Regions from separate parts of the Micromonospora sp. NPDC048839 genome, predicted to be linked through region 1. Evidence: riboswitches for the same ligand, from Rfam matches in the RefSeq annotation. Region 1 holds a riboswitch; each other region holds the start of a gene.
The links. Region 1 has a riboswitch for cyclic di-AMP ahead of AB0C25_RS22950 (C39 family peptidase). Riboswitches for the same ligand answer to the same signal wherever they lie in the genome.
Positions count from the first base shown of each region.

Region 1 (8,164 bases):
CGCAGCAGCTGCGGCTGGTCGTCCAGGCGGGTCACGCCAGCGATCCCGTGCAGCAGGTGACTGCTCGCGTCGATCTCCCGCCGGCCGTCCTCGTGCACCCGCAGGTGGTCGAGCATCAGCACGTCGGGCTGGTGCTGGCGCAGCCGGTCCAGCACGGCCGCGATCGTGCCCGTCGGCACCCAGTCGTCGCTGTCGATGAACCAGACGTACCGGCCGGTGGCCACGTCGAGCCCGGCGTTGCGGGCCAGCCCCAGACCCACGTTGCTGCTCAGGTGCACGACGCGGACGCGGTCGTGGCCGGCGGCGTACGAGCGGAGCATGTCGCCGCAACCGTCCGGGGAGGCGTCGTCGACGGCGATCAACTCGACCGCGTCCGACTCGCCGGCCGGGATGTCGGCCCGGATCGACTCGAGGCACTGGTACAGGTACGCCTCGACGCCGTACACGGGCACGACGATGCTCAGCAGCGGTGCGTGCGTCGGCTCATTGACCACGCCCGCCACCTTCGACGACCCGGATGGCCGGCCCCGGAACCGCGCGTGACCGCGGATGGTGGAGTCGTTGAACTCCCGCCCAGCAAAAGGTTAACGCCGGCCGGCGGGACCAGGCCCGCGACGGGCGGGACACGTCCGGTTCACCCGGGAGTGACCCGGTAGGGTGCCCCGGTGCGGCCCCGCCGGGCCGTCGCGGGCGTCACCGTCGTGCCGTCCACGCCGCGTCGAGGAGGATACGAACGTGCTGGTGACCCTGCCAAGCCTCGGTATCCGCCCATGACGAGCGCCGCCGCGGCGTCGACCGCCCGGCCCGTCTCCGCGCCGCCCCGGCTGCCCTCGCTGACCGGGCTGCGCTGGATCGCCGCGCTGCTGGTCTTCGGGTTCCACGCGGGCACCATGCGGATCATCGCCGAGCCGGACGTCAAGGCCGTTGTCGACAAGGTCTTCAGCCTCGGCCTGTCCGGGGTGCAGTTCTTCTTCATCCTCAGCGGGTTCGTGCTGGTCTGGTCGGCCCGCCCGGGCGACTCCCGGCGCACCTTCTGGCGGCGACGAGTTGCCAAGATCTACCCCAACCACCTGGTGCTGTTCGGGGCGACGGTGCTTGTCGCCTGGTGGTTCGCCGACCCGGTCCTGCCTGCCGCCGCGTTGGAGAACCTGCTGCTGTTGCAGGCCTGGGACCCCCGGCCGGGCTGGTTCTACAGCATCAACACGGTGAGCTGGTCGCTCTCCTGCGAGTTCTTCTTCTACCTCTGTCTACCGCTGGTGCTGCCGCTGCTGCGCCGGGCCCGACCGAAGCTGCTCTGGGCGCTGATCGTCGCGTTGCCACTGCTGATCCTCGCGCTCTGGCCGGCCCAACACCTGGTGCCGGAGGTGAGCCGGTGGTGGTTCACCCAGATCTTCCCGCCGGTGCGGTCGCTGGAGTTCTGGTTGGGCGCCGTGGCGGCCGAGCTGATGCGCCGGGGTCTCTGGCGTGGCCCCGGGCTGACCTGGGCCAGCCTCATCTTCGTGGGCGTCTGGGCGGCGGCCGCGCAGTGGATTCCCGCGGAGCTGTGGACCACGCTGCTCGCGGTCGCGTACCTGCTGGTGATCACCGCCGCCGCGGACGCGGACGTGCGGGACCGGCGGTCGCCGTGGCGGTCGCGCCCGCTGGTCTGGCTCGGCGAGGTCTCCTTCGCCTTCTACCTGGTGCACGTGCTGGTGATGACCAGCGTGCTGCGCTTCACCGGCGACTGGGGGACCGGCTTCAGGGGATGGCGCGGCCCGGCCGTGGTGCTCGGTTTCCTGCTGGTGACCCTGCTCCTCGCCGGGCTGCTGCATCGCTACGTCGAAACCCCGATGATGCGCCGGCTCGCGCCGCGCCGCCCGGCCCGATCGGCGTCCGTCCCCGGACAACGCACGGCCGGAACCCGGGCCCCCGGCGACGCCGCCCCCGAAACCGGCGGACCCGACCAGACCGACAGTCGATCAACGTACGCGGACACCCGCTGACACCGTCCACCCTGGTCAGAGGGCTCGGCGCGGCGCGCGTCGACACGCCAGCGGTCGATGCGCCCGGGTCGGCACGACGGTAGCGTGAGGACGTAGCTTCCGGTCGCGCTCACCGTGGCCAGGTGGCCGACGGGGCTCCCCATCGCTCTGCTTGCCCAGCGAGGTGCCGACCATGGAGACCACCGTCTTCTACCAGTTCGTAACCGAGGTACCGCAGGCCGCTGCCATCTGGTCGGCCCTGTTCCTGCTGGCGCTGGGCGTGCTCGCCGTGCTTGTCGCCCGGCCCGAACGGGACCGGCCCACCGGCGACCCGTCTCCCGCCGTGCCGACCGCGCGTGAGGTGGCCGCGGCCGCGATCGTCGACAGGCGTCGGTACGCCGAGGAGGTGGCCGTCGCGGCGGCCGGCGCGACCCGGACGGCCCACCGGCGACGCGATGCCTGGCTGGCCGGTCAGGAGCAGGCCGAACGCGCCTGGGCGCGCTACGACGAGGCGGACACCGCCGCGCGCCGCTTCGCGGGGTCCGGGGCGCTGCCCACCCCGGCCACGCCCCGCACCCCCGCCGAGTACGCCGCCCGGGAGCGCTACCTGCACCGCGCGGCGACGGCGGCGTACTGGCGGGGCGACCTGAACATGGCGCAGCTCAGCGACGTGTTCGGGCACCGGCACGGCTGGGATCCCCGGCGGCACCCGGTCGAGCAGGAAGCGCTGCTCAGCCGGTCGATCCGGGACGCGAGACGGGCCGAGCACCAGGCCGCCGCCAGCGCGGAGCAGGCCGCCTGGCGGGCTGCGGAACTGGCCGCCGAGTCGGCGCGCACCCTTGCCGAGGAGGCGTGCGCGGCAGCGGCCCGGCTGCGGCCGAGTCGGGCACCCGCCCGCCGGCTGGTGCGCGGGGCGGCCCGTCCCGCCGTCGTGGCACGCTGGCGCCCGGCCCGTGCGGGTTGAGTCCGATCCGTTGTGTGAGCCCGGTCACGGGATTGCGAAATCGGGCGTCCGGCACGTCCGGCGCGATTCTTCCCGGGATTCTGACCGCAGTTTCGGCGACCTGTCCGGTTGTCGCCCATAGGCGTCACCGTAACCGCTTGTCCCATCGAGTCACGTCAGCGGCAGAACGCGCAGAAATTGCCGCGCCGATTCGGGTTTACGCAGGTGAACCTGGCTTGGCATGGTGTGAACGGGCCAGTAGTGTCGTCCCGTCCGGTGCGGTAACCGATCGCAACAGGCGACGCCGCGCCGACCCGCTCAATCGTGATGAACGAACCGGGGACCCATCAGTAAGTCCGGGGTGAATCCGCGAGCCACGGCCCGCGGTAGGGCGATCTTCCCGCCCGAATCCGTCAGCTAACCCGGTAGGCGGTGTCGGAAGGAGTTCCATCCTCGTGCAGCACCTCTCCACCCCTCGGCTGTTCCCACGCCTCCACGGCGCAGCGGTGCCCCCGCTCATCCGTCACGAGACGGTGAGCTGACCCCCCGGGTCATCGCCTCACCGCCCGGCCCCGCCGGGCGTTTCCCCTGAGCGGTTCACCACCCGCGGACCATCGTCCGCGCGCTGGCGCCTGCCCGGATACCGGTCCGGCCCCGGTGTGCCGCTCTCCCCCCGACCGTGGAGGACCCCGTGAAGCACACCATGCAGCGTCAGCTCCGCCGCATCGCGACCGAGCGCCCGTACCAGATCGTCGCCGCCTCCGCCGCGGCCCTCGTGCTCGCCGCCACCACCGGCACCCTGCTCGCCACCGCCGACGACGCGCCCGCCGGCCAGCGCACCGCGACCACTGTCGCCGAGATGCGCACCGACGTCGCCGCCTCCCGGGGCGAGGTGCGGGACGCGTCACCGTCGGCGAGCGCCGCGCCGAGCAGCGCCGCCCCGGCCACCAGCGCCGCCGCGCCCGCCGCCAAGGCCAGCAGCAACCCGGACCTGACCCGGAAGCCGGAGCGGCCGAAGCCGCCCGCGACAAAGGTGCTCGACTACGAGTACGAGGCGCAGAACACGTACTACAACTGCGGCCCGGCGGCCACCCGCAACGCGCTCAGCGCCACCGGGATCGACCGTACCCAGGAGGAGCTCGGCGCCGAACTGGGCACCACCGAGATGGGCACCAACTCGGCCGAGGACACCACCCGGGTGCTCAACGCCGAGGTGAAGGGCTCCCCGTACCGGACCCGGATGTTCGCTGGCGCGCCCAGCCCGGCGCAGATGGACCGCCTCCAGGCCGACGTCGTCAAGGCCATCACCGACGGCCGTGGCGTGGTCGCCAACGTCGTCGGGGACGCCACCGACACCGACGGCGGCTGGCACTCCTACGGCGGCGGGCACTACATCGCCGTCGTGGGTTACAAGGACAACGGCCGCACGGTACGCATCGCCGACTCGGCGAACCCGGCCGACCCGTCGTACTGGGTCACCACCATCGACCTGGCCAACTGGATCGCCAGCCGGGGCTACTCCGCCTGACCCGGCACGCTGACCGCCACGGGCGCCGTCCCTCACGAGGGGCCGGCGCCCGTCGCGTCGTCCACGGCGGTACGCCCCCGTCGACGACTCTCGTCCCTGGCGCTGAACCGTGGGAGACTGCGGCCGTGGTGGATGAATCGGGTGGTCACGCCGGTCGACGGCCGGTCCTGCTGCTGTTGCACGGCATGGGGGCCACCGGCGACGTGTGGTTGCCCTGGGCGCCGTACCTGGAGCAACACTGGCCCGGCCGGTGGCTGGCACCGGACCTCGCGGGCCACGGCTGGGCGTCGCCGCTGCCGTCGTACTCCTTCGCCGGCTTCGCCGAGCGGATCGCGCCGACCCTCGCCCCCGACGACCGGCTCGTCGTGCTCGGGCACTCGCTGGGTGGCGTGGTGGGCCTCGCGTTGGCCGCGCGCGACGCCGGGATGCCGGTGGACGCGGTGGTCGGCTTGGGGATCAAGGCGCTCTGGTCACCCGGCGAACTGGAACGGGCCGCCGAGTTGGCCGCCCGCCCGGTGAGCTGGTTCGCCAGCCGTACCGAGGCGGCCCGCCGCTACCTGCGCGTCTCCGGGTTGGCCGGCCTGCTCCCGCCGGACCACCCGGTGGTGGACGCCGGCCTTCGTCAGGTCGACGGCCGGTGGCGGCTCGCCATGGATCCGAACGCCTTCGCCGTCGGCGAGCCCGACCTGACCGGGTTGCTGACGGCGACCGACGTGCCGGTGCTGCTGGCGCGCGGCGAGCACGACCCGATGGTCACCGACGCGCAGCTCAAGGAGTACGGCGTGCCGGTCGCCACGCTGCCCGGTCTCGGGCACAACGCGCACGTGGAGAATCCGGCGGCCGTGCTGGCGCTGCTGGACGCGTACCGCTGAGGTTCTGGGCGGACAGTCCGGGTCAGGCGAGGGGGGAGAGCTGCGGCGAGCGTTCGGCCGCGGGGTCCTCCGTCGCCGTCAGCTCCCGGCGCGCGGCGGTCAGGAACGCCTCGGCGTACGACGTGGCGGGGAAGTCACCCAGGTAACGCCGGCGGGTGGCCCAGCGCTCCGCGGCCAGCGGATCGGTGTCCAGCATTGCGGTCAACACCTCGTCCACGTTGGACAGGTCCCGACGCAGCACGTAACCCGACGCGGCCAGCGGGAACCGCTCGGCGAACCGGTCGCCCTCGTCGCCCATGTCGGTGACCGCGTACGGCTTGCTGGAGTAGAGGTAGTCCGAGATCACCCCGGACACGTCGGAGATCAACGCGTCGGACCGGTTCACGCACTCGGTCAGGCTCAGCTCGCGGGCCGCCGCGCCGACGACGTGCTGGCGTCCGCTGCGGGCACGATCGGCGACGAGCACCTCGGTCAGCCGACCCAACTGCCGTGCCGAGGCCGGGTTCTGCGCCGTGTACGGGTGGGCCCGCAGGATCACCGTCGCGCCGCGCTCCAGCAGCCGCCGCAGCAGCCCCTCGGCGACCGGGAGCGAGCAGTAGTCGGCGTCGGCGTGGTGCCCGGTCCAGGTCGGGGTGTAGAGCACGGTCGGCGTCGCCAACCCCCGGGCCGGCTCGGGGCGTACCTCGATCGACTCCACCTGCGGGCGGCCCACCACCACGAACTTGTCCGCCGGGATCCGCACCCCGGCGCGGGCGTACCTGTCGATCGCCGCCGGGCCGGCCACGAAGATCCGGTCGAAGATCCCGGACACCGGGTTGGCACTCGGCGCCTTGTCGCTGTCGCCGTGGTGCAACTGGACGTGGGTGAGCTGGGTGAAGCGGATGCAGTGGCTGTTCTTCGCGCCGTGGTTGACGTAGAACGCCGCCCGCAGGCTCGGCACCAGCGCCTCGTCCATGGCCCGCAGGGTGGGGCAGTAGACCACCGGCGCGTCGGTGGCCGCGGCGATCGGGGCCAGGAACTCCGGCTCGCGCAGCACGACCAGGAACGGCCGGCCGATTCGCTCCAGGTACGGCAGCCACATGGTGACCTGGTATTCCGAGCCGGGCGGCGCCGAGAAGTAGAGCAGGAACTCCGGTTGGTGCCGGCGCAGTGCCCGGGCCACCGGCCCGCCGCCGGCTCCCGGCCGGAACCGCCGCCGGGCCAGGTCCAGGGCGACCACTCCGGTGCCCGCGGCGACCAGCAGGCTCGCGGCCAGCGCCACGCCGGCCGGCAGGATGAGCGCGCCGGCGAGCGCAAGGACGGCGAGCAGCCCGAGCAGGGCGGTGCCGAGCCGGTCGGCGATCAGTGGCGTCCAGGCCCGGACCGGCAGGTTGGCCGTGCGGATCTCCAGGCTGCCGGCGGTACGCAGGGGCCCCACCAGCAGCACCAGTCCCAGCAGGACCAGGGCGGTGGCGACGAGCGTCAGGTTGAGCCCGTCGTCCAACCGCCGGGAGTAACCGACCAGGATCGCGGCCGCGATCAGCGTCGTCTCCGCGACGAGGTCGGCGTTGGGCCGGATCCGCTGCTCGGCGGCCGAGGCGGCCAGCGCGGCGACGGCCAGCGCCAGCCCCCAGCCGGTGGCGCCGGTGAGCGCCAGCACGACAAAGGCCAGCACGGCCAATCCGGTGCTCAGGCACCGGGCGGCCAGCTTTCGGACCAGGTCGCCGCGCATGTCGCTCCGTTCGTGGTTCCGCCGCCGGTCGGTGTCAGTTCGTCGACGCCGCGCCGACCGGCGCGTCGACCTGACCGCTCTGGGCCGGCACGCTCGGCGTGGGACCGTCGCCAGGCGCCCGGCGTACGTCGATGACCTGGCCGGTCAGGTCGGAGATCAGCACGTCGAGGGACGACTGGGCGACGGCCTCGGCGGCGAGCAGGGTGTGCTCCGGCTCCTCGCCGAAGGCCCGCGTGCGCATCGGCGTGGCGGTGCGCTCCGGGTTGATGCAGTTGACGCGGACGCCGACGTCGGCCCACTCGTCGGCGAGCGCCTGGGTGAGGTTGACCAGAGCCGCCTTGGTAGCCGAGTACAGCGCGTAGCGGGCCCGCCCCCGGGTGTAGGAGCTGGACGTGTAGAGCAGCAGTTGGCCCTTGGTCTGCTGGAGGTAGGGCAGCGCCTGCCGGGCGATGGTCACCGGGCCGACGAAGTTGACCTGGAGCACCCGGTCCATCGTCTCCTCGTCCATCTCGGCGAGGGCGCCCTTCTCCAGCACCCCGGCGGTGACCACCACATGGTCGATCCGGCCGGTGGCCTCGAAGGCGGTCGTCAGCGCGGCCTCGACGTCGGCGGCCCGCTCCACGTGGGTGCCGGTGCTGGAACGGCTGAACGGGAAGACCTGCGCGCCGTAGCGTCGGGCCAGCTCGGCCAGCTCGTGGCCGATGCCGTAGCTGCCGCCGAACACGACGATGGTGCGGCCGGTCAGCTCCTCCGAGTAGCTGCGGTGGTCGGTCAGCCGGGGCGCCTGCGCCGCGGCGAGCTGGAAGAGCTTGTCCGCCAGGTGCACGTCGACCGGGTGGGTGACCTTGATGTTCTCGTCCGAGCCGTCGATCACCTTGATCGGGGTGCCCGGCAGGTAGCGCAGCACCACGCCGCAGTCGTCGGTGGCGGCGAAGTCCTGGTCGTTCTCGGCGATCCGGTACGCCTCCCGGATGGTGGGGGAGCGGAACGCCTGCGGGGTCTGCCCGCGGCGCAGCCGGGAGCGCACCGGGATGTCGGTGATGCAGTCGTTGTCGTCCACCTGGATGATCGTGTCGGCGGACGGGATGGCCACGTCCACGGCGTCGTACGTCCAGAGCGCGTTGACGCACTCGCGCACGATCCGCCCGC
Region 1 covers NZ_JBEZGL010000012.1:124,897-133,060, forward strand. The annotation lists gene AB0C25_RS22935 (glycosyltransferase) at 1-494, opposite strand, end outside; gene AB0C25_RS22940 (acyltransferase) at 771-1,982, shown strand; gene AB0C25_RS22945 (hypothetical protein) at 2,155-2,925, shown strand; cyclic di-AMP (ydaO/yuaA leader) riboswitch at 3,210-3,351, shown strand; gene AB0C25_RS22950 (C39 family peptidase) at 3,584-4,432, shown strand; gene AB0C25_RS22955 (alpha/beta hydrolase) at 4,558-5,304, shown strand; gene AB0C25_RS22960 (CDP-glycerol glycerophosphotransferase family protein) at 5,327-7,015, opposite strand; gene AB0C25_RS22965 (bifunctional cytidylyltransferase/SDR family oxidoreductase) at 7,050-8,164, opposite strand, start outside.

Region 2 (6,218 bases), on a different contig from region 1:
TCCTGGCCAGGGCCTTCGCGGTGGAGCGGGTGACGGGAATCGAACCCGCACTGTCAGCTTGGGAAGCTGATGTTCTGCCATTGAACTACACCCGCAAGCGGCACCACTGTACCCGAGTCGTCGAGCCCGTGCACCCAGGTACCCCCGCCCGCCGCTCGGCCCGGGTTGATCCACTCGGGGTCCTGAAAGTCGGGGCATCCGAGCGGCCGGGACACCGCGATATCACCGAAACGGAGTGGATCATGCCGGGCGGCCGCCGGCGGGGCGGGGCGGACGGCTGAATGCCGGCTCCGTCACGCACGGAGCCGGCATTCGGCTGACCCTGGTCCGTGGTCAGGCGGCCGTGCACTGGACGTCACGGCTGCGGCGGGTCGGGCGGGTCTGCGGCACGGTGAGCGGCGCGGTCGCCACCGCCGACGGGGCATGCGGGTCGAGCCAGACCCGAACGGCCGGCCGGGCCGGCGCGAGGCCCGGGACGCCGGTGATGTGCTGCTCGCGGCGGGTCAGCATCGCCACGTCGACGGTGAACTCGAACAGCTGCCAGTCGACCTGCGGCTCGGCGCGGGCGCCCTGCGCCAACCGGGCGACCCGTGCCGGATCGGTCACCGGGCGGGCGTGACCCGCCACGTACGCCTCGTCGTCGCTCTCCTCCGGCGGGAACGAGTGCAGCGCGTAGCGGCCGTCGCGTTCGAGGTCACGGCGCTTCGGGGAGTCGATGATGAAGCAGAAAAGACCCTCGTCGGTGATGACCGGGGAGACCGGATGGACCCGGGGCCCGCCGTCGGCACGGACCGTGGCCAGGTAGCCGAAGCCCGGCCCGTACTGCTGGAGGAGAACACGGATCCCGTCGGCGAGTCGGGGCTCGTCGGCGGCGAATTCGGACCAGGAAGCCATGTGGGCATTCTATCGAACAAATGTACGAGCGGCGACCTCGACGCGCTGGTCACCGGCACCGAATTCGGGGGTTTTGAGGCCCGCCGCTAAGGTGGTCCGATGCTGCTCTCCGACCGCGACCTGGTCTCCGAGATCAAGGCCGGCACGCTGGGCCTGGAGCCGTTCGAGCCCACCCTGGTCCAACCTTCCAGCATCGACGTACGGCTGGACCGGCTTTTCCGGGTCTTCAACAACCACCTCTACACCCACATCGATCCGGCGATGCAGCAGGACGACCTGACGTCGGCGGTGGAGGTCCCCGACGGGGAGCCGTTCGTGCTGCACCCCGGGGAGTTCGTGCTCGCCTCGACGCTTGAGGTCATCTCGCTGGGCGACCAGCTCGCCGGCCGCCTGGAGGGCAAGAGTTCCCTGGGGCGGCTCGGGCTGCTGACGCACTCCACCGCCGGCTTCATCGACCCCGGCTTCTCCGGTCACGTCACGCTCGAACTCTCGAACGTCGCGAACCTGCCCATCACTCTCTGGCCGGGTATGAAGATCGGGCAGCTCTGCATCTTCCGGCTCTCCTCGCCGGCCGAGCACCCGTACGGCTCTGCGGTCTACGGCTCGCGCTACCAGGGGCAGCGGGGGCCGACGCCGAGCCGCGCCTGGCAGCACTGGCGCACCTGGCCCACCCGCTGACCCCGTGAACGACGAGGGCCCGCCGCGACGAATCGCGACGGGCCCTTCGGTCGACACACCGGATCAGCCTGGACGGCCGTAGCTGTGGATCGGGCCGTCGTCGACCTTCTTCATCTTGACCGGTTGGCCGGCCTGCGAGGCGTGCACCACCCAGCCGCCACCGACGTACATGCCGACGTGGTGGATGTCGCTGTAGTAGAAGACCAGGTCGCCGGGGCGCAGGTCGCCCTTGCTGACGTTCTTGGTGACGCGGCTCTGCGCGGCGGCGTTGTGCGGCAGGGACACCCCGGCCTTCGCCCAGGCGGCCAGCATCAGCCCGGAGCAGTCGTACGAGTTCGGGCCCTCGGCACCCCAGACGTAGGGCTTGCCGATCTGCGCGCAGGCGAACTTGACCGCCGTGCCGGCGGCGCCACCGGGATAGCTGCCGGGGCAGGGGGCCGGGCGCAACGGACCGCCGCCACCGCTGCCGTACACCTTGAGGCGCAGCTTCTGCAGCTTGTCGATCTCGTCGTTGATCTGCTTCTTCTTCGCCGCCAACTGGGCCTCGGTACGGGTCAGCTGGGTCACCATCTCGTCGAGCGGCGCCTTCTGCCTGGCCAACTCGTCGCGCAGGTCGGACACCTCGCGGACGTCCTGCTGCTGGTTGTGCGCGAAGCGGTCGAGCATTTCGAGCTGGCCGACCACCTCGCTGGGTGACTGGCTGCCCAGCACCGCGTTGACGGTCAGCACGTTCTCGCCCTTGTAGGCGCGTACGGCCAGGGCACTGACCTTGTCCATCGCGGCGTCGACCTGACGCTCCAGCGGGGTGATCCGGGCGGCCAGCGCCTGGGCCTGCCTGCGCTTGTTGGCGAGGTCGATGCGGGTGGCGTTGTGCTGTTCGATGACCGGTTCGAGTTTGTTCCAGTCGGCGTCGATCTGGCGTTCGATCTCGGCGACGGACGGGTCGGCGTGGGCCGCGGTGGCGCTGCCGGTCAGGACGACGGCGACGCCGGCCAGTGCGGCGAGCGCGGTGGTGAAGCGGGACCAGCGTGGGCGCGGCGCGATCGACGGCGGGCCGGCTGCTGCCGACCGCTCGGACGACGGCCGCGGGGCATGGAGTGCCACCGGGGTTCCGTACTCCTTCTTCCTGACCGCCTACCGGGTTAGCTGACGGGTTCGGGCGGGAAGTGGGCGCCCTACCGCAGTGACTGCGGATTCACCCCGGGGGACATGGGTCCCCGGTTCGTTCGGAAACGACTCGGCGGTGTCGGTCCGTTACCGCCCGGGCTGGACGGAGCTGCTATCGGGCCGACGAATGACCAGAGTAGAGACGCTTGTTACCACTCCGCAACCCGTGCGGCCGTGACACTCCGTACCGATCGGAGAGGATCACCGGCCGTACGTGAAGAATTCTTTCCCAAGGAGTCGACACATAGAAAGGTATTGACGCGGACTCCCGGGCGGCGCGAGGGTGACCACATCTTCACCCGCGAGATCTGGGGGGTTCGATGCACCATCCAACCCTGCTCCTCGGCCGGCGTGCGCTGCTCGCCGCCGCCGTGGTCGCCGCCGCGACCGCGGTCCCACCACCCGCCACCGCCGCCACACCGACGGCCGACCGCCAGCAGCGGTACGCCGCCGCGGCGGCCGAGTACGGCGTACCGACCGACGTGCTGCTCGGCGTCTCCTACCTGGAGTCCCGCTGGGACAGCAACGCCGGCACACCCAGCACCAGCGGCGGCTACGGCCCCATGCACCTGACCGCCGCCCGACACGTGGCCGCCCTGCCCGTGGGCGGCCACCACGACACCGGCGCCGAGGACCCGCGTGGCGACGACTCCCGTAGCGCGCTGGCACCCGCGCCCCCGCCGGCCGAGGACCCGGCGCCACCCGCCGGAGCGTTGCAGACCGTGGATGCCGCCGCCGCGCTGACCGGCGCGAACCCCGACGCGCTGCGCACCGACGCCGACGCCAACATCCGGGGCGGGGCCGCGCTGCTGGCCTCGTACCAGCGGGAGTTGGGCGCGCCGGTCGGGGCCGGCACCGACCCGGCCAGCTGGTACGGCGCGGTGGCCCGCTACGCCGGCGCGGACAGCGCAGACGCCGCGGCGGCCTTCGCCGACGAGGTCTTCACCACCATCGGCAGCGGCGCGTCGCGGGTGACCGACGACGGCCAACGGATCACGCTGCCGGCCCGGGCGATCCGGCCGCAGCGATCGTGGCTGGACCGACTGGGTCTGCGTCGGCTCGCCCGCCCGGACGGACTGGAATGCCCCCGGACCATCTCCTGCGAGTGGATCCCGGCTCCCTACGCGGCGTTCGGCGACGGGGACTACGGCAACCACGACCTGTCCGACCGGCCCGCCCGGCAGAAGATCGAGTACATCGTCATCCACGACACCGAGGGAAGCTGGGCCACCACCCTGCGACTCGTCTCGGACCCGACCTACGTGAGCTGGCACTACACGCTGCGCTCGGTGGACGGGCACATCGCCCAGCACGTCAAGACCAAGGACGTCGCCTGGCACGCCGGCAACTGGTACGTCAACGCCAAGGCGGTCGGGCTGGAGCACGAGGGCTTCGCGGCGCAGGGCACCTGGTACACCGAGGCGATGTACCGGACCTCGGCGAAGCTGGTCCGACACCTCGCGCTGCGGCTGGGCGTCCCGCTGGATCGCCAGCACATCATCGGCCACGACAACGTGCCCGGCACCATCGCCGCGAACGTCCGAGGAATGCACTGGGACACCGGCCCGTACTGGGACTGGAACCACTACTTCGAGCTGCTGCACGCGCCCCGGTTGGACACCGGTACCCCGGCCACCGGTCTGGTCCGGATCGACCCGGACTTCGCCACCAACCAGCCGGCGTTCGTCGGCTGCGTCACCGCCGGCATGCCGTGCGCGCCACGCGGCTCCTCGGCGGTGGTGCTGCGCTCCGCGCCGGCCGCGGACGCGCCACTGGTGAACGACATCGCGCTCCGCCCCGACGGCACCCCGAACACCATGGAGGTGTCGGATCACGGCGCCCGCGCCTCCGCCGGGCAGACGTACGCGCTGGCCGGTCGGCAGGGCGACTGGACGGCGATCTGGTATCTCGGGCAACGGGCCTGGTTCCACAACCCGGCGTCCGCGCCCACCGCCAGCTGGACGGTCGGACTGGTGGCCACCCCGAAGCCCGGCCGAGCCACCATCCCGGTGTACGGACGGGCCTACCCGGAACAGGCGGCCTACCCGACCGGCGTGCCCTACCAGACGATCTCGCCACTGCAGTACACCCTTGCCGCCGGGCAGCGGTACGCCGTCGGCGCGGTGCTGCCGGGCGAGTACTACCGGGCCAGCACTGTCGACGGCTCCTCGCCCGGTGACTGGACGGTGATCCGCGGCAAGAACAGGTACGCGCAGATCCAGTTCGGCCACCGCATCATGTACGTCGACCTGGCCGACGTGCAGCTCCTGCCGTCCCCGGTGGGCGCACCCCGCTGACCACGACGACGGCCCCCGGTCGGTGACCGGGGGCCGTCGTGTCGCACGGGGTGGATCAGCCAGGTCTGCGGAACCCGGCGACGGGCATGGTGTTGATGCTGGACACCTGCACCGGTTTACCGGCACGTGGCGCGTGCACCATCTGGTTGTTACCCAGATACAACCCGACATGACTCAGGCCCGAGTAGAAGAAGACCAGGTCACCGGGGCGGGCCTCGGCTCGCGCCACGGCCTTGCCCTCGTTCCACTGGTCTCCCGTGTGGTGGGTGAGGGAGATCCCGGCCGACCTGTAGGCGTACTGGGTCAGCCCCGAGCAGTCGAACGAGTTCGGGCCGGTGGCACCCCAGACGTACGGATCGCCGACCTGCTGGCAGGCGGTCTTGATCGCCTTCTGGGCGGCCACGGCAAGCACACCGTTGATGGTCGGGCAGCCGGCGGTCTTGACCGTCGTCTTCGGCATCGACGCCTCAAGCTGCTTGATCTCGGCGTCGATCTGCTTCTTCTTGGCCGCCAACTCGTTCTGCTGCTTGGTCTGAGTGGCGATCAGGGAGTCCAGCTTCTGCTTCTCGCCGTCGTACTTGGCCCGCACGGCGAGGACGCCCTCGACCTCCTTGCGCTCCTGCGCGGCCAGCCGGTCGAGGATGGTGAGCTGCTCGGTGAGCGTGTCCGGCTTGGCGCTGACCAGTAGTGCGCCGATGTCGTGCGACGGACCCGAGATGTAGTAGCGGGAGGCGAGATCGCCCACCCGGTTGAGCGCCAACTCGCTCTGCAACGCCAGCGGCTCGATCTTCTTCTGCAGGTCCGCCGACTTCTGCCGATTGACCTTCAGCTGCGCCCTGACCTTGTTGTACTGCTCGATAGTGGGCTCCAACTGCTCCCACTTCTTGTCGATCTGCGCCTCAATCTCGTCGACCGTGGGCGCGGCGTGCACCGGGGCGGCAAGCAGGCCCGCGCCGACCACCGCGGCGGCGACCAGGACGAGCAGACGATGACCGGCCCGGCGCAGACCACCCGGCCGAGCAGACGCAGACAGGTCGTGACGATGAGGGGGCATGGTTGCCACCGGCACCGACTCCTTTGCAACCGACCGCCGGGCGCCTCGCGTGAGGGAAGGGCCGAGGCAGACGACCCACAGCGGTCGGTGCCCCACATTAGGGAAGCGCGAGGCGGTAATCAAGGCGA
Region 2 covers NZ_JBEZGL010000020.1:133,490-139,707, reverse strand. The annotation lists tRNA gene AB0C25_RS29640 (tRNA-Gly) at 22-95, opposite strand; gene AB0C25_RS29635 (pyridoxamine 5'-phosphate oxidase family protein) at 334-894, opposite strand; gene dcd (dCTP deaminase) at 994-1,572, shown strand; gene AB0C25_RS29625 (NlpC/P60 family protein) at 1,636-2,676, opposite strand; cyclic di-AMP (ydaO/yuaA leader) riboswitch at 2,690-2,825, opposite strand; gene AB0C25_RS29620 (N-acetylmuramoyl-L-alanine amidase) at 3,060-5,036, shown strand; gene AB0C25_RS29615 (NlpC/P60 family protein) at 5,092-6,105, opposite strand.
Region 2: it holds a riboswitch for cyclic di-AMP, as region 1 does, so the genes downstream of both, AB0C25_RS29625 (NlpC/P60 family protein) here and AB0C25_RS22950 (C39 family peptidase) in region 1, are expected to answer to the same signal.

Region 3 (8,164 bases), on a different contig from region 1:
CCAGTGCCCAGGGCCGCCCGAGCGCAAACCCGCCGCGACTCAGCGCACCACCACCACGGCGACGCCGCGGGCGAAGTCGTCGTCATCGTCGTCGTCATCGTCGCCTCCACCGCCGAAACCGCAGGCCAGTACGAGAGCGAGCAGAACGCCGACGCCGGCCAGACCGGCAAGTCGTTTGATCATCGAAGGTCCTCTCCGTCACTGGGGGTGTCCAGGCCCGATGCTAGGTGGCGTCGGCAACTGGTGGACCCGGGTCGGCCGGGTGTCCGCGCTCGACACGCCGGTGGCACGGGGCGGACCGTCGGTCGGGGGCCGGTTGTCGGGCGCGTCGGGTCCGGACCGCTACCCTGGTCCGCGGCGCATCGGTCGCGACCGGTCGTCGGAGGTCAAATAACAAAAAGTCTTGAGCAATCAGATACTCAAAAGTGCGGATATGGGTGCCTTTGTGGGTCCGGATCCGTGAATTGCTCATCCCGAGGGGTGGCGACCGAGGCTGTCAGAGGAATACTCTCGGTCGCGGCCCGCGTACTGATGAGGCGCCCGGGGGACGGGCGGGTGGAGGTGCTCGCGTGAGCCTGTCGATCGTGAAGTCGGTTTTGTCCGGTGGAGTCGTGGAGATCGCCCCGCGGGGCGAGATCGACGTCGACACAGCGTACGAGGTGCGCGAGGCGATCGCGGAGGTGCTGGCCAAGGGCCGGCCGCTCCGCATCGAGCTGAACATGAGGCTGGTCACCTTCATCGACTCCGTCGGCATCAGCGCCATGGTTGCCGGCTTCCAGACGGCCGAGGTCAGCAACGTCAAGCTGGTGGTCACCGAGCCGAGCCGGTTCGTGCACCGGCAGCTCTGGGTGACCGGCCTGCTCGGCCTGTTCGGTGCCCCGGAGCCCTACTTCGCCGGCGCTGCCACCCCCGAGGTGCTGCCCGGCGCCTGAGCGCCACCAGGCAGCACGGTCAGGGCTGGTCGTCCAGTCCGGTCAGGTCGATGTCGGTCGCCTCGGTGACTGCTCGGATGGCCGTCACCGACGCGTACCCGGCGGCCAGCAACGCCACGTCGGTGCCGGGCTGCGCGGCCTGCCCCGGCTCCTCCAGTGAGGTGCGCACGAAGCCGTGGCCGGATTCGGCCACCGTCATCTGCACCTGGCCGAAGCTGGCCAGCGTGCCGCGTCGCACCCCGCGCAGCCGTCCGTGCGGCAGGTCCGGGGCGTTCACGTTGAGCACGCTCTCCATCGGCCCGGAGGTCAACCGGGGGAGCAGGTCCAGGGCGACCCGGGCTGCGGTGCTCCAGTGCCGCTCGGCGTCGCGTACCCGGGCGGCGGCGTCCACCGCGGCACCACCGCTGGCTGCCGTCGCCTCGCCCGCGGACAGCACGTCGAGGGAGACCGCCATCGCCCGGCAACCGTTGGTGGCGGCGGTGAACGCGGCTCCCACCGTTCCGGAGTGCAGCACGGCCCGCCCCGCGTTGGAGCCCCGGTTGATGCCGGAGAGCACCACCGACGGCGGTGGGCCGAAGGCGCCGTGCAGCGCGATCAGGGTGATGAAGCCGGGGGAGCCACCCACCCCGTACGCCGGCACGCCGGCCAGGTCCGGCAGCGGGTGGTCGTTCACGACGACCCTCCCGTCGCGCTCCACGGCGCTCATCGCGGCGCTGGTGCCGCTCGCCTCCTCCAGCGGAGCGGCGACCACCACGTCCAGGCCCCGCTGTGCCGCCGCCCAGGCCAGTGCCTGAATGCCGGGCGCGGCAATCCCGTCGTCGTTGGTGATCAGCACCCGCAGCGTCATCGTTCGACCACTCGGTCGGCCAACTCGTCCGGGGTGGTCCGCTCCTGTGGCCGGCTGTCCGCCGGCACCAGCCGGACCCGTTCGACCAGGCCGGTGATCGAGTCCAGTCGTCCGGTGCCCAGACCGTGCCGGGTCACGTTCATCGCGCCGGCGGCGGCGCCGGTGCGGATGGCGGTCCGGATGTCCCCGCCCCGGGCCACGACGGCGGCCACCCCGGCGGTCATCGAGTCGCCCGCACCGCGCGGATCCGCGGCCTCCAACCGGGGCATCTCGACCTCGAACAGCTCCCCGTCGATGAGCGCCAATGCCGGCTGGTCGGCCCGGCTCACCACCACCGTCTCGGCGCCGGCGGCGTGCAGGTCGTACATGGCCCGGGTCAGCTCCAGGCTGTCGTCGCTGCGGGCGCGGCCGTCGCGGATCAGCTCCTCGTGGCTCACCTTCAGGAAGAAGACGCCGCTCTCCAACACCGCGCCGAGGTGGTCGCCGGAGAGGTCGACCACCACCCGGCCGCCGTTGGCGGCGAGGTCGGCGGCGAAGCGCCGGTACAGATCGGCCGGGACCAGCCACGGCTCGTTCGGCCCACTGAGGACGCTCACCGCGGCCCGCAGGCCCTCGCCGAGGGCCAGGTTGTACAGCTCGTCCAACTCGTGTCGGCTCAACGGCTGCCCCGGTATGTCGGCGATCTCCTTCCGCGAGCCGTCCCGGCGGTCATGCACGTACCCGCCGCTGCCGGAGTCACGGACCACCACCTTGAGGTCCACGCCCTCGCTGACCAGGAGCGGCTCCAGCACCTGACCGATCTCGCCGCCGAGGGCGGCGCAGAGCACCACGTCGACACCGAGCGACATCGCCATCCGCGCCTGCCAGACGCCCTGCCCGCCGGGGTGCAGATGCAGCTCGGGGTGGTCGTTCGGCTGGTCCACGGTGACCGTGAGCTGCGGGGTGGGCGCGAAGACCATCACGTGCCCGCTCATCCGTCGTCGCCGCTCATGATGTCGCCCTCCTGCGCGGTTGGGTGATTCCTCACCAACCGACCCTAATGCGACATCTGGCGACGGGGCATCCCATCGGCCGCGGTTCGTCCTGGCATCGGCGGCCGTCGGGCGTTGCCAGGCAGACATCGGTACGGGACGATCGTGCGACACGCGACGGTGGGAGACGAGTGCTCAGCAGCGATACCTTCAGCTACACCGTCCAGGCCCGGTGCACGCCGGCCGACGCGGCGGCGATGCTCAGTGACCTGACCCGACAGGGCGAGCTGCATCCGCTGATCGTCCAGGTCCGCCAACTGCCGCCCCGACCCGGCGCCCAGGCCAGCTACACGATCAACGACAGGCTGGTGGCCGGCCCACTGCGCTTCCGGACCACCTACCACGCGGACGTGCTGATCAGCGAGCACGACGAGATCGTCATGGTGGCCCGCCAGTGGCCCGCCACCACGGTGCGCAACCACACTCGACTGCGCGCCGAGCCGGATGGTCTGGTCCGGATCGACGTCGAGATCACCCTGACCGCGCCGACGCCGCTGTTCCGGTACGCGTTCCGCCAGGCGCGGGCCGCTCACCTCGCCCTCGCCGCCCGCCTCGGCCCGGCCCTCGACCGCGCCGGTGACCCACCACCCCCAGCCTGACCCGCCGACGCTCCACCACCCCGGCGACCCCGTCGCCCCGGCGACCCCGTCGCTCCCGGCCTGACCCGTCCACGCCCCGCCGCCCCGCCTCATGATCGTGCTCGATCCAGGATGTAGTGGCCTGCGGGCGTCGGGAGGCCACTACATCCTGGTTTTAGCGCGGTCGTGGCAGCGCGGTCGTGGCAGCGCGGTCGTGGCAGCGCGATTGCGGCAACGCGATTGCGGCAGCGCGGTCGTGGCAGCGCGATTGTGGCAACGCGGTCGCCGCGGCGCGGTCACGGGTTGCGGCCGTGCCGCGCCAGGGCGGGTCGGGCGGCGGGACGTCGGCCCCACGGCTTGTACGTGGACAGCACCGTCGCGATGATCATCAAGGTGGTCGACACCGCCGGCGCGATGACCAGGTCGACGCGGTCGCGGGCGGGGAGGGCGGCGCCCACCGCGCCGGCGTGCCGGAGATTCGGCGTGAGCAGGAACAACACCAGCCCGACCAGCACCGTGGTGAGCACGAGCTTGGCCAGCACCCAGCGATGGCGCCACAGCCCCCACGGGGTGAGGAGCGCGCTGGCGACCCCGATCAGCCAGACCAGGACGCTCAGCGGCGCGAACAGCACCGTGCCGACCAGCGCCGTGACCGGGTAGACCACCGCCGGGTCGGCGCCGCGCTGCACGGCGATGCCGAGGGTGAGGAGCACCAGGTCGGCGCCGAGCCAGCCGAGCGAGGTAACCAGGTGCAGGGTGAGAAGCCCCTTGCGGGCGGTGGGTGGGATCCGACGCATACCGCGATGCTGCCCGCCGACCCGCGCCAGGTCGTCCGACCACCGACGACATCCGGGGTACGCCCGGCGACGTACCCCCGCCCGGCGACACGATCCTGATCAACACGACATCGCCGACTCCGGGGCATCCCGTCGTCCGGGCACCCCGGAGTCGGCGACCGCGAGTGGATCACCCCGGACCGGGACCGGGGGAGCCGTCGGGTGGGTCAGTAGACCGACAGGTGCACGTGGTTGGTGTGGTCGGTGGAGGGGGTGCCGCTCGCGCCGCTGTACGACTTCCACCCGCTGCTGGGCAGCCAGATCTGCCGGTACCAGATCACGTACAGCACGGCGAGCCGGTCGGCGTTGCGGATGAAGTACGCGGCCAGGTTGTTGCCGTACGTCTTGTCGCCGCCGGTGGCGTTGCCGCCGAATCCGCTCGCCTGGGCGGCGAAGTCGCAGGCCCGGCCCTTCGGGTGTTCACCGGACCCGCTGGGGCGGTGGCAGGAGACGTACCTGGTGAAGCCGGCGGCCTTGGCCTGGTTGAGCGCGTGCAGGGTGCGCGGTGTGATGCAGCCGTTGGCAGGGGTGGGGTCGTTGACGCTGCACGACTCGGATGGCCAGGAGCCGTCGGAGTTGCGGGGTGCCGCCTTCGCGTTGGCGCTGGAGGTGCCCCGGTTGGAGCCGCTGTCGGCGGTGGTCTGCGGCTTGGGGGTGTTGGCCACGGTCAGGGCGCGTTCGGCCTGGTCCTTGCGCTTGGCCATCACCGTGACCTGCTTGCGCTGTTCGGTGATCTCGCCGTTCAGGGCGGTCCGGGTGCGGTTGGCCTGGTCCTTGGTGGCGAGCAGATCGCGCAGCACCCGGTCCTCGTTGGCGGCCACCGCCTCCAGGGCGGCGGCCCGGTCCATGAAGCCCTCCGGGCTGCTGCTGTTGAGCAGCGCCGACACCGCGCCGAGCCGGCCGGTGCGGTACGCCACGCCGGCGATCTGACCGACCTTGCCGTCGCGCTGGGCAAGCTCGACCTCGATCTCCTTCAGCTGGGTGGCGAGCTGCTGCTGCCGCTTGACGGAGGTGTCCAGAGCGCGTTTCGCGTCCAGGTAGCCCTTGCTGGCGGCCTCGAGTTGGGCGCGGAGCGCGGGGGTGCCGCCCTCCTCGTCGGAGTCGGGTGCGGCGGCGGCCCGCAGGCCGGTCGGGGGAGCGGCCGAGGCGGTGCCGGCCGGGATCGCGACGCCGAGGGCGAACATCGCGACGATCAGGGCCGCCAGTCGGGCGGCGGGTGGTCGTGCTGGTGCCACTGCGCATGTCCTTCCGTCAGCCGCCGACCGGGTTAGCTGACGGGTTCGGGACGGAAGATCCCTACCGCTGACGCGGATACACCCCAGGAACGTGGTTCCCCGGTTCGCCCGGTTGGGCGATTAGGCGGCGGCCGCCACCGGCGCCTGGAGGGCGCCGCCTGGTGGAGGCCGGGACCGAGCCTACCGGTGCGGGTGGGGCGGCTGCAGCCGATGTGACGGACGGTGCGTACGTCGTCACGAGAAAAGTGTCACCACTCGATCGAGCCGCAGGCTCCGGAGGCGGCGCCGGGCTCGATCTGCAGCGTCGCGTGTTCGATCTGGAAGTCGTCGTGCAGGGCCGTACGCGCTGCGGTGAGCACCGCGCCGACCTCCGCGCCCGGTGCCATGGTCAGGTGCGCGGAGGCCACGTCCATGCCGGAGGTGAGCGTCCAGACGTGCAGGTCGTGCACCTCGACCACCCCGGGGACCGCGGCCAGCCGGTCGTGCACGGCGGTCACCTGGAGGTGCTTCGGGGCGGCCTGCACCAGGATGCGGACGGCGGCCCGTGCCAGCCGCCAGGTGCGCGGCAGGATGAACACGCCGATGGCGACGGCGACCAGCGGGTCGGCCCACCACCAGTCGGTGACGGAGATGAGGAGCGCCGCGCCGATCACGCCGAGTGAGCCCAGCAGGTCGCCGAGCACCTCCAGGTAGGCGCCCTGGATGTTGATGCTCTCCCGGGCTCCGGCGCGGAGCAGGGCGAAGGCGGCGATGTTGGCGAGCAGGCCGAGCACGGCCACCACGAGCATCGGGCCGGCGACGACCTCGTGCGGGTCGCCGAAGCGGCGGATCGCGGTGATCAACACGTAGATCGCGACGCCGGAGAGCAGAACGGCGTTGGCCAGTGCGGCGAGGACCTCGAGTCGGTAGAGCCCGAAGGTGCGCTGGGGGTCGGTGGTGGCCCGCCGGGTGGCGGTGATCGCGGCGAGCGCCATCCCGATGCCGAGCACGTCGGTGAACATGTGCCCGGCGTCGGAGAGTAGGGCGAGTGAGCCGGTGTGCAGGGCGGCCACCGCCTCGACCACCATCAGGGTGGCGAGCAGCCCGAACGCCGCCCAGAGCCGGCCCCTGTGCTGGTGTGCGGCATTGGCGACCGACCCATGGTGGTGGTCATGACCTGCGCCCACGAGATCCACCTTCCGCCGCCGGTTGGGGCCCGGTCAAATGTATGCTCACATCGCTATGTATGCAACTGTGGCGCGGACCGCTGGTCCGCCACGCGAGGCGCGCCGGATCAGCCGGTTGGATCAATCGTGGTGAGCCGCTGCGTGGCCCGCGAGAGTGCCACGTACAGGGTGCGTACGCCCGCACCCGGATCCGCCCGGATCTCGCTCGGGGCGACGAGCACGACCCCGTCGTACTCCATGCCCTTGGCCTCCAGGCTGGTCACCACCTGTAGGCGCGGCGCGTCGAGCGCGGCGAGCCAACCGGCGACCTCGTCGCGGCGGGGGACCGGCGTGATCACCCCGACCGTGCCCTCAACCTCGGCCAGCAGCCCGGCGGCCGCCTTCACGACGGCGGTCTCCAACCCGCTCGCGGGCACCACCAGCTCGACCGGATCGACCCCGGTGGAGCGCACGGCGGTCGGCAGCGGCAGGTCGGGGTAGAGCCGGCGGATCTCCGCCGCCGCCACCGCGAAGATCTCCGCGGAGTTGCGGTAGTTGGTGGTGAGCGTGAAATCGTGCCGCTTACGCCGGCCCAGCGCCTGGTCCCGGGCCCGGGTCAGCTCCTCCGGGTCGCCGGTCCACGCGGTCTGCGCGGGGTCACCCACCACCGTCCAGGACGCCAGGCTGCCGCGCCGGCCGACCATCCGCCACTGCATCGGCGACACGTCCTGTGCCTCGTCCACCACCACGTGCGCGTAGTCCCGGTAGTCCTCCGGACGCTCCCGGGCCGCCGCCCGAGCCGCCCGCTGCCGCTCGCTCGCGGTGGTCAACTCGCGTACGCCGCCAGCGAGCTGGAACGGGTCGCGGCGGGCCTTGGCCGGCTGCGCCGGCTTGCCGAGCAGGGCGTCCAACTCGTCGAGCAGCGCGATGTCGGCGATGGTCAACCCGTCGGACTCCAGGCTCCGGTACGCGGCGCTGAGCAGCCGGATCTCCGCGGAGGAGAGGATCCCGCCCGCGTACCGGCGCAGCCGCTCCGGCCGGGCCAGCCAGCCGAGCACGTGCCGCGGGTGCAGCCGGGGCCACCACGCCTTGAGGAACTCGCGGAACTCGGCGCGGTCGGCGATCTCCGCCTCGAAGGTCCGCTGGTCCGGCAGGCGAACGCCCACCTCGCGGGCCTGCGCCCAGAGCGCGGCGAACACCCCGTCGAAGCCGGCCCGGCGCACCTCGTTGCGGCGGGCGCCACGGTGCAGCGCGCGGTCCCGGATCCGGTCCAGCTCGGCCCGAACCAGTCGCAGCAGCGTGCCCCGGTAGAGCAGCCGCAGCTCACCCGGGCCGCCCGGCACCGCGTCCCGGACCGCGCGCTCCAGCACCCGGCGCATCCGCAGCGAGCCCTTCACCGCCGCCACCTCGGGCGGGTCGGTGCGGGTGGCGGTCATCCCCGGAAAGAGAGTGCCCAGCGAGTGCAGGGTGGCGGTGTCCTCACCGAGCGAGGGCAGCACCGAGGCGATGTACTCGACGAAGACCCCCGACGGGCCGACCACCAGGATCCCGCCCCCGGCG
Region 3 covers NZ_JBEZGL010000028.1:59,072-67,235, reverse strand. The annotation lists gene AB0C25_RS33830 (hypothetical protein) at 40-183, opposite strand; gene AB0C25_RS33825 (STAS domain-containing protein) at 570-932, shown strand; gene AB0C25_RS33820 (5'/3'-nucleotidase SurE) at 952-1,779, opposite strand; gene AB0C25_RS33815 (PfkB family carbohydrate kinase) at 1,776-2,753, opposite strand; gene AB0C25_RS33810 (SRPBCC family protein) at 2,942-3,409, shown strand; gene AB0C25_RS33805 (hypothetical protein) at 3,685-4,185, opposite strand; gene AB0C25_RS33800 (hypothetical protein) at 4,392-5,408, opposite strand; cyclic di-AMP (ydaO/yuaA leader) riboswitch at 5,465-5,596, opposite strand; gene AB0C25_RS33795 (cation diffusion facilitator family transporter) at 5,708-6,625, opposite strand; gene AB0C25_RS33790 (AAA family ATPase) at 6,733-8,164, opposite strand, start outside.
Region 3: it holds a riboswitch for cyclic di-AMP, as region 1 does, so the genes downstream of both, AB0C25_RS33800 (hypothetical protein) here and AB0C25_RS22950 (C39 family peptidase) in region 1, are expected to answer to the same signal.

Region 4 (8,164 bases), on a different contig from region 1:
GCGTGCCGACCCGCCAGGTGCCGTCCGCAGCCAGGTCGGGGTGTACGTGCCGGAAACCGGAGAGGTCCCGTCGGACCACGATCAGGTGCATCCTCCTGTCGTGCGCCACGTCGTACCGGGTCACCGGTTGGCCGTCCGGACCGGTGATCCGGAAGGCGAACTCGTCGGCCGGGGCGTCGACCGGGTCGAGGGTGTAGCCACGGTCGGTGACGAGCAGCCCACCGGGAATCCGGTCGGCCGGCCCGCCGCGCTCTCCCGTCGCCGGGACGGCGTCGCTGTCGTGCCGGCTCTCGGCGCCCCCGTCGTGCCGGCTCGCGGCGCCCCCGTCGTGCCGGCTCTCGGCGACCGGAGTGCGGTCGACCACCCGGCCGATCCCGTACGTCGCCCCGAAGATCGCCGCGAGGCCGACAGCGAATCCGACAAGTCTCGTCCCGGTACGCATGTCGGCCCCTCCGCTCACGCGTCGACGAGGTCGTAGCCGGCCTCGTCGACAGCCGCCCGGACGAGCTGCACGTCCAGCGGCTGTTCGCTGCTCACGGTGACCTGCCCGGTCGCGAGGTCGACCTGGACGTCGCGGACGCCCGCGATGCCGCCGACCTCGACGCTCACCGCGCTGACGCAGTGCCCACAGGTCATGCCCTGCACCTGGAACGTCGTGTTGACCATCGGATCGTCTCCTTCGCCGTACCGGTACCCGGTGGGGGTATCACCACCGGACTGCACCGTACCATACCCCCAGGGGGTAGGTTATCCTGGTCGGCATGAGCGCACCCACCCCGATCCGCGGGTACACCGCCAGCAAGGACCAGCTGCTCGCGCGACTCCGCCGAGTCGAGGGTCAGGTCCGCGGCATCGAGAAGATGGTCGACGACGACCGTTACTGCATCGACGTGCTCACCCAGATCTCCGCGATCCAGGCCGCACTGGACAAGGTGGCGCTGGGGCTGCTCGACGGGCACGCCCGGCACTGCATGCACGAGGGGGCCGCCGAGGGTCGGGCCGACGAGATGGCCACCGAGATGATGGCGGCGGTCGGCCGGCTGATGAAGCGCAGCTGACGACACGCCCGGGTGCCGGCACCCGCGGCGCGAGGTCGGTTTCCGGGCAACCAGGGTCGGGCACTGACCGTCCGTGATCGCGTGGTCGTCGGTCCGCGATCCGCCGCGCCTCGCGCCGCCTTTCGGCGAGGACACTGAACCGCGCGGCCCGCTGACACGTATCCCGCACCGGATCGTTGGGAGTCTCGACTTGGGTTCCGACCACGCCCGCCCCGCTCCGTCCGCCCCGCCCCGGGTGCGACGGATCCTCGTCATGACCGTGGTGCCCCTCTTCGTCGCCACCGTGGTCGCCGCGGCGCTGCTCTGGCCGCGCGGAGGAGCACCGCAGACCGACGGCGGAGCGGACGTGCCGCGCTACGCCGGCACGGTGACCCGGGTGGTGACCGAGCCGTGCCCGCCGCTGCCGTCGAGCCCCGAGGGCACACCCAGGGTCGGCACCGGGCCGTGCGGCACTGTCGACGTCCGGGTGGACGACGGACCCGCAGCCGGCCAGCAGGTGCGGACACCGGTGCCCGACGGCCCGGGCGCGCCACGTGTCGACGTCGGCGACGAGGTCATCCTGGTCGAGTTGACCGATCCGACCGATCCCACGGTCAGCAACTGGAACATCGCCGAGCACCAGCGCGGCACCCCGCTGGTGTGGCTGGCGGTGGTCTTCGCCGCCGCGATCGTCGCGTTCGGCCGGTGGCGGGGGTTGGCCGCGCTCGCCGGATTGGCGGCCAGCTTCGCCATCCTGCTCACCTTCGTGCTGCCGGGCATCGGCGCCGGCCGGTCACCGCTCCTGGTGGCGGTGGTCGGCGCCGCCCTGATCATGTTCGTGGTGCTCTATCTGACCCACGGCGTCACCGCGCAGACCTCGGTCGCGGTGCTCGGCACCCTGGGCAGCCTGGTGCTGACCGGCGCGCTCGCCACCGTCGCCACCGCGGCGACCCACCTCACCGGCTTCGGCAGCGAGGACGCGACGACACTGTCGATGTTCCAGGGTGACGTGGACCTGCACGGCCTGCTGCTCGCCGGGATCATCATCGGTTCGCTCGGGGTGCTGGACGACGTGACGGTCACCCAGGCGGCCACCGTCACCGAGCTGTCGAACGCCAATCCCGGGCTGACCCGGCTGCAGCTGTACCGTGCGGCGACCCGCGTCGGCCGGGCGCACATCGCCTCCACTGTCAACACCATCGTGCTGGCGTACGCGGGCGCGTCGCTGCCCCTGCTGCTCCTGCTCACCGCCGACGCTCGGCCGATCGGGCAGTTGCTCACCAGCGAGTTCCTCGCGCAGGAGATCGTCCGCAGCGCGGTCGCCACCCTCGGGCTGATCGCCGCCGTGCCACTGACCACCGGGCTGGCCGCGATCGTGACCGCCGCCGGGCGCGCCGAGACCACGCCGCCGAGCGAGACCACGCCGCCCGCCGAGGTGGCTCGGCCGCGCCCCCAGGCCGACCGGGCGGAGGCGCTGGCCGCCCTCAGTTCGCCGCGCGCCTCTCGACCCGACGAGCCGGACCAGACGCGGACCCCGCCCCCATCCACCGCCACCGACGGGTGGCCGGAGTCGAACAGGAGCACGGATACGGCATGGTGACACTCCTCAGCGTGACCAGATCGGGTCTCCCCCCTGAGAACCGCGTCACTGGTTACCCAACGCTATGGCGAAATGACACTTTTGGTCGGCATCCAGGCGTAGCTCACCCAGTCGACTCTCGGGTAACCTCGCTGCCGGTTACCGATGAAGGCGCGAAGCGGCGCCTGCGGTGCCACCGCCCAATCGCCAACCGGCGAGCCGGGGACCCAGGTGTGTGGGGTGAATCCGCGTCAGCGGTAGGGGCCACTTCCGCCCCGAACCCGTCAGCTAACCCGGTCGGCGGTCGACGGAAGGGAACATTGTGACGGCACCCCTACGCCGCTGGTTGACACCCGTGGTGGCCGTGATCGCCGCACTGACCGTGCTCGCCGGCCCCCTCCCGGCCCACGCCGCCCCGACGACCCCCACACCGTCCGGGCACGAGGAGGACGACGAGCCCAAGCTGCTCAACGACGTCATCGAGCAGGTGAACCGCGACTACTCCGCCGCCAAGTCCAAACTGGACAAGTCCAAGAAACGGCAGTTGGAGTTGGCGGTGGCGGTGGACCGGGCCAAGGCCGACCTGGACGCGCTGGCGCCACAGGTCGGGCAGATCGCCTCCCAGTCGTACCGGACCGGTCGGATCGGTGCGCTCGCGATGCTGCTCGAGAGCAACGCTCCGGACACGTTCGTGCAGCGCGCCGCGATGCTCGACGAGATCAACATGGTGAACGAGAACAAGCTCGCCGAGGTCAACGCGGCGAAGGCCCGTGCCGAGCAGGCCAAGCTGCTCCTCGACACCGAGGTCCGCGAGCAGCAGAAGCAGACCGCCGTGATGGCCAAGCGCAAGAGCGAGGCCGACAAGGCGCTCGCCCTGGTCGGCGGCAAGGGCTTCACCGGTGGCCTGGTGGACGCCACCTCGCCGGTCGCCAAGATCGGCCCGGGTCGCACCGCCGACGGCGACTGGAAGGCGCAGTCCTGTAGCGAGAAGGACCCCACCACGTCCGGCTGCGTCACGCCGCGCACGCTGCACGCGTACAAGGAGGTCCGGCGGGCCGGCTTCACCCGGTTCGTCGGCTGTCACCGCAATGGTGGACCGTACGAGCACCCGAAGGGCCGCGCCTGCGACTGGTCGCTCCAGAAGAGCGGCTTCTCACCCTGGCACAACGAGGACACCCGGACGTACGGCAACAACGTCGCCGCGTTCCTCATCCGCAACGCGGACCGGCTCGGCATCTACTACGTGATCTGGAACCGGCAGATCTGGTTCCCGGCGACCGGCTGGAAGTCGTACAGCGGGCCGTCGAACCACACCGACCACGTGCACATGTCGATGCTCTGACCCGCAGCATCCTTCGTCGAGGGCCGTTCCGCGTCGCGCGGAGCGGCCCTCGACGTGTCAGGCGGCCGCGGCCGGGTCGGCCGACCCGGTCGGCACGCCGAGCGTCGCGAAGCCGGCCGGTACGGCGGCCACCGGGCGCACCACCCCGGCGGCGAGCCGGTACGACACCCCCACCACCGCGCACCGCCCCTGCGCCACCTCGGCGGCCAGCACGGGCGACTGCCCGAGCAGCGTCTCGACGGTCTGCGCGATGTGGATGTCGACGATCCCGTCGATGTCGTCCACGCCCTCGGCCTCGGCCCGGCGCAGGCTGGGCAGCACGGCATCGACGACCGCGCCCAGGTGCCCGGGAGGCTGGGTGCCGGTCGCCGCGGTCTCCCGCGCCGCCTGGACCGCCCCGCACGAGTCGTGGCCGAGCACCACCACCAGCGGGGTGCCGAGGACGGTCACCGCGTACTCCACGCTGCCGAGCACCTCCGGACCGGCCGTGTGCCCGGCCGTGCGGACCACGAACAGGTCGCCCAGCCCTCGGTCAAAGATGATCTCGGCGGCCAGTCGGGAGTCGGAGCAGCCAACGATCACCGCGAACGGGTGCTGCCCGTCGGCCACGGCGGACCGGCGCCCGGCGTCCTGGTTGGGGTGGCGCGGGGCGCCGCTGACGAAGCGCCGGTTGCCGGCGGTCAGTTCGGCGTACGCCTGGGCCGGCTCGGTGGGCGCGGACGCCCGGTCGGCGATCCGCTGCGGACCCGGCTGCCCGCCGGGAGTTCCAGGACGACTCATCCCCGCACCTCGTCTTCATGCGTCTGACCTGGTCAGAGGGCTTATCAGCGGGCCGGCGACGGCGCTGGCTCGGGCTCCACCGTCACACGCACCCTAAGATGCGTCAAGGTATGCGTGATTTAGATTTCATACGTTGACGTCGGTTCGACCCCTGGGTGACGCGCCGAACGCACGACGGGCGAGACTCCCGGAGGGCAGGGCGGACGCCCGGAGAGGCGGTCACACGATGGCGAGCACCGCGACGGGTGCCACCGGCGGCGGGCGGAACTGGACGTTCCTCACCAACCACGGGCACGTGCTGCTGGCCATCGCCCGCGACCCCACCGCCCGGCTACGCGACGTCGCCGCGGAGGTCGGCGTGACCGAACGGGCCGCGCAGGCGATCGTCGCCGACCTGGAGGCGGAGGGTTACCTGCACCGCACCCGCGTCGGACGGCGCAACGAGTACACCCTCAATCCGGCCGGCCGGTTCCGGCACCCCGCCGAGGCCGACCGCCAGGTCGGTGACCTGCTCGCGCTGTTCGCCGAAACGCCCACCACGGAGGTCGACCCCGAGGTCTGACCCACTCGACACCAGGTGGGACACCCGCCGTCCACAGTGCGCAGGGTGGTGGCGGTCACGGCCTCCCGGGCCGTCGCCGTGCTGCGCCACGGCAGGGCAGGCGTTAGGTTGGTCGGGTGTCGTCCGCAGTGTTGGTCCGCCCGGCCCGTTGGGCTGTGCTGCGGTCGCTGCGTGAGCTGACCCGACTGGCGATCACCGCGCTGGTGCTCGCGGTCGGCCTGGGCGGCGCCCTCGCCGCGACCCCACCACCTGCCTCGACGCAGCTGCGGCCCAGTGCCGTGAGCAGCCGGGTGGCGACTGTCCGCCCCGATGCCGCGCCGGCCACCGAGCGGGCGGCCCAGCCCGCTGCCGTCCGGCCGGCTGACCCGGCGGGCACCACCGCGGAGACCTCGCCGATCGCGGAGAGCCGGGGTCAGGCCCCAGCCATCGATCCCGGCCGTGGCACCCCCGCGCGACGCGGTCCGCCCGTCCGCTGATCCTGGCCCGGTGATCCCCGGGGCCCTGCCCGGCCTCCGGTAGTCCGCCACAGCAGCTGAGTCGCCCCCGACGGGATGACCCCGTCGCCCGGCCGCCCGCTCCCGTCGGGCTCCTCCTGCCACCCGTCGATACCCGCCTTCGACCGCGAGGTGCTGATCATGCAAACCATCCTCTCCGCCGCCCTGCCCGACCTGTCCCGGGCCGCTGTCATCTGGCTGAGCCTGCTCGGGTTCGTCGGCGTCGCCGTCGCCGCTCTGCTGCTACGGCCCGGCCGGCTCCGCCTCGACCCGGGCGCCCGGATCCGCCGCGCGGCCATGCCGAGCCAACTCGAACAGGCGCAGGAGGAGCGGGAGCAGAGCCGCTACGCGCAGGAGGTCGCGGTGGCCGCGGCGCGGGCGACCACCACCGCTCAGCGCCGCCGAACGGAGTGGGTGGCCGCGCAGGAGGCGGTCGAGGCAGCCTGGCAGACGTACGAGGCGGCCGAGGCCGCCGTCCGGCGACTCGACGCGGCAGCCGCCATGCCCCTGCCGCAGACCACCCGCACTCCCGCCGAGTACGCAGACCGCGAGCGTTACCTGCACCGTGCCGCGCTTGACGCGTACTGGCGGCGGGAGTTGTCGGTGGAGCAGCTCAGCGACGTCTTCGCGCACCGCGACGGCTGGGACCCACGGCTGCACCCGGTCGCACAGGAGCTGGTGCTGCGGCGGGCGATTCGCGACAACCTGGCGGCCCGGCACGCCGCGGCCCGCGAGCAGGAGCAGGTTGCCTGGCGGGCGGCCGAGATGGCCGTCGCGGCGGCCCGCAGTCTGCGCGAGGAGGCCCACGCCGCCACCGGGCGACGGGTCGCCGAGTCGGCGTCGGTGCTGCCGCTCAGCGAGGTGGTCAAGCCGTCGGTCGAGCAGACCCGGGAAAACACGGTGACCGCTCGCGGCCGCGCGGCGGTGCCCGCATTCTGAGCCGCGCGGCGGTGCCCGCGTTCTGAGCCGCGCGGCTCCCGGTGGGTTAGCGTGACGGCATGTCCCGAGAGGCGTGGGTCCTCGTGGTGATCGCCGGCATCCTGGCCATCGCCACACTTGTCGGTGCCGTGGTGCTGGCGGTGCGGGTGGTGCGTACGCGGCGGATGTTGACCGGCCTCGGCACCGGCGGCAAGGTCGCCTTCTACGGCGCGCTGATCTACACGATCTTCCCGATCGACGTCCTCCCGGACCCGATCTACCTGGACGACATGGGTGTCCTGGCCGGCGCGCTGATCTACCTCACCCGGCTGGTGCACAAGCGCCGGGCAGCCGGCCACCAACTGCCCGGCCAGCCTGATTCGTCGACCGATCGGGAGCGGGCACGCCGTCAGGTGCCATGATCGGGGTCGGTTCGGTGGACAGGGGACGGGCATGGCGGGCGATCATCGGTTGGACGTGCACGACGAGCGTGTTGTCGCCTTCTGCGCGGAACGGCACCTCGCGACCCTGACCACCATTCGTGCGGACGGGACCCCACACGTCGTACCGGTCGGGGTGACCCTCGACCCGGCGGCCGGGCTGGCCCGGGTCATCACCTCCGGCAGCTCCCGCAAGGCCCGTCAGGTGGCCGCCGCCGGTGCGGCGGGCGCGGCGGTGGCGGTCTGCCACGTGGACGGCCGCCGCTGGCTGACCATCGAGGGCCGCGCGGTGCTGCGGTCGGATCGGGCCGCCGTGGCGGACGCGGAGCGCCGCTACGCCGAGCGGTATCGCACCCCACGTCCGAATCCGGAACGCGTCGTCATCGAGATCACCGTCACCGGGCTGCTCGGGAGCCTCTGACCCCCGAGGTACCCAGGAATCCCGCCCGGCCGGCAGTCGTTGCACCCTCTCGCGACCCCCGCACCTCCGCGACCGGCGGAATGCCCGCCGGAGCAGGGCCGTTACGTCCCCGGTACGGCAGCGGCCCAGATCCCCGCTGGTCGTCGCCCCGGTGCTGAGCCGAGCGCCATTCCCGGTGCTGCGCCCTCCGCCAGTAGGAGGCGCCAACCCCCGAACGGAGACTCGACCATGAACCCGATCATCCAGAAGAGCGGTCTGTCCGTCGTCGGCATGCTGGTCGCCGGCGGTTGTGCCCTCGGCCCGGCGGTAGCCGCCCAGGCCGCACCGGCTGCGGCCGCGCCGACCTCGTCGAGCCAGACCGACCGGTCCGCCGAGCGGGTCCTGAGCGTCGACTACCAGGCGCAGCCGAACTTCTTCTACTGCGGCCCGGCCGCGACGCGTATCGCGTTGTCCGCCCAGGGCAAGGCGCTCTCCCAGGACGAGGTGGCCAAGCTGCTCGGCACCACCGAGGCGGGCACCCCGTCGGCTCTGGACACCACCCGGGTGCTGAACGAGCTGACCGGCGGCAAGTACCGGACCACCGAGATTCGT
Region 4 covers NZ_JBEZGL010000001.1:70,275-78,438, reverse strand. The annotation lists gene AB0C25_RS00390 (hypothetical protein) at 1-442, opposite strand, end outside; gene AB0C25_RS00385 (copper ion binding protein) at 457-666, opposite strand; gene AB0C25_RS00380 (metal-sensitive transcriptional regulator) at 762-1,058, shown strand; gene AB0C25_RS00375 (YibE/F family protein) at 1,249-2,637, shown strand; cyclic di-AMP (ydaO/yuaA leader) riboswitch at 2,804-2,934, shown strand; gene AB0C25_RS00370 (hypothetical protein) at 2,939-3,958, shown strand; gene AB0C25_RS00365 (carbonic anhydrase) at 4,016-4,738, opposite strand; gene AB0C25_RS00360 (MarR family winged helix-turn-helix transcriptional regulator) at 4,965-5,300, shown strand; gene AB0C25_RS00355 (hypothetical protein) at 5,417-5,776, shown strand; gene AB0C25_RS00350 (hypothetical protein) at 5,936-6,733, shown strand; gene AB0C25_RS00345 (YkvA family protein) at 6,793-7,134, shown strand; gene AB0C25_RS00340 (TIGR03618 family F420-dependent PPOX class oxidoreductase) at 7,166-7,573, shown strand; gene AB0C25_RS00335 (C39 family peptidase) at 7,802-8,164, shown strand, end outside.
Region 4: it holds a riboswitch for cyclic di-AMP, as region 1 does, so the genes downstream of both, AB0C25_RS00370 (hypothetical protein) here and AB0C25_RS22950 (C39 family peptidase) in region 1, are expected to answer to the same signal.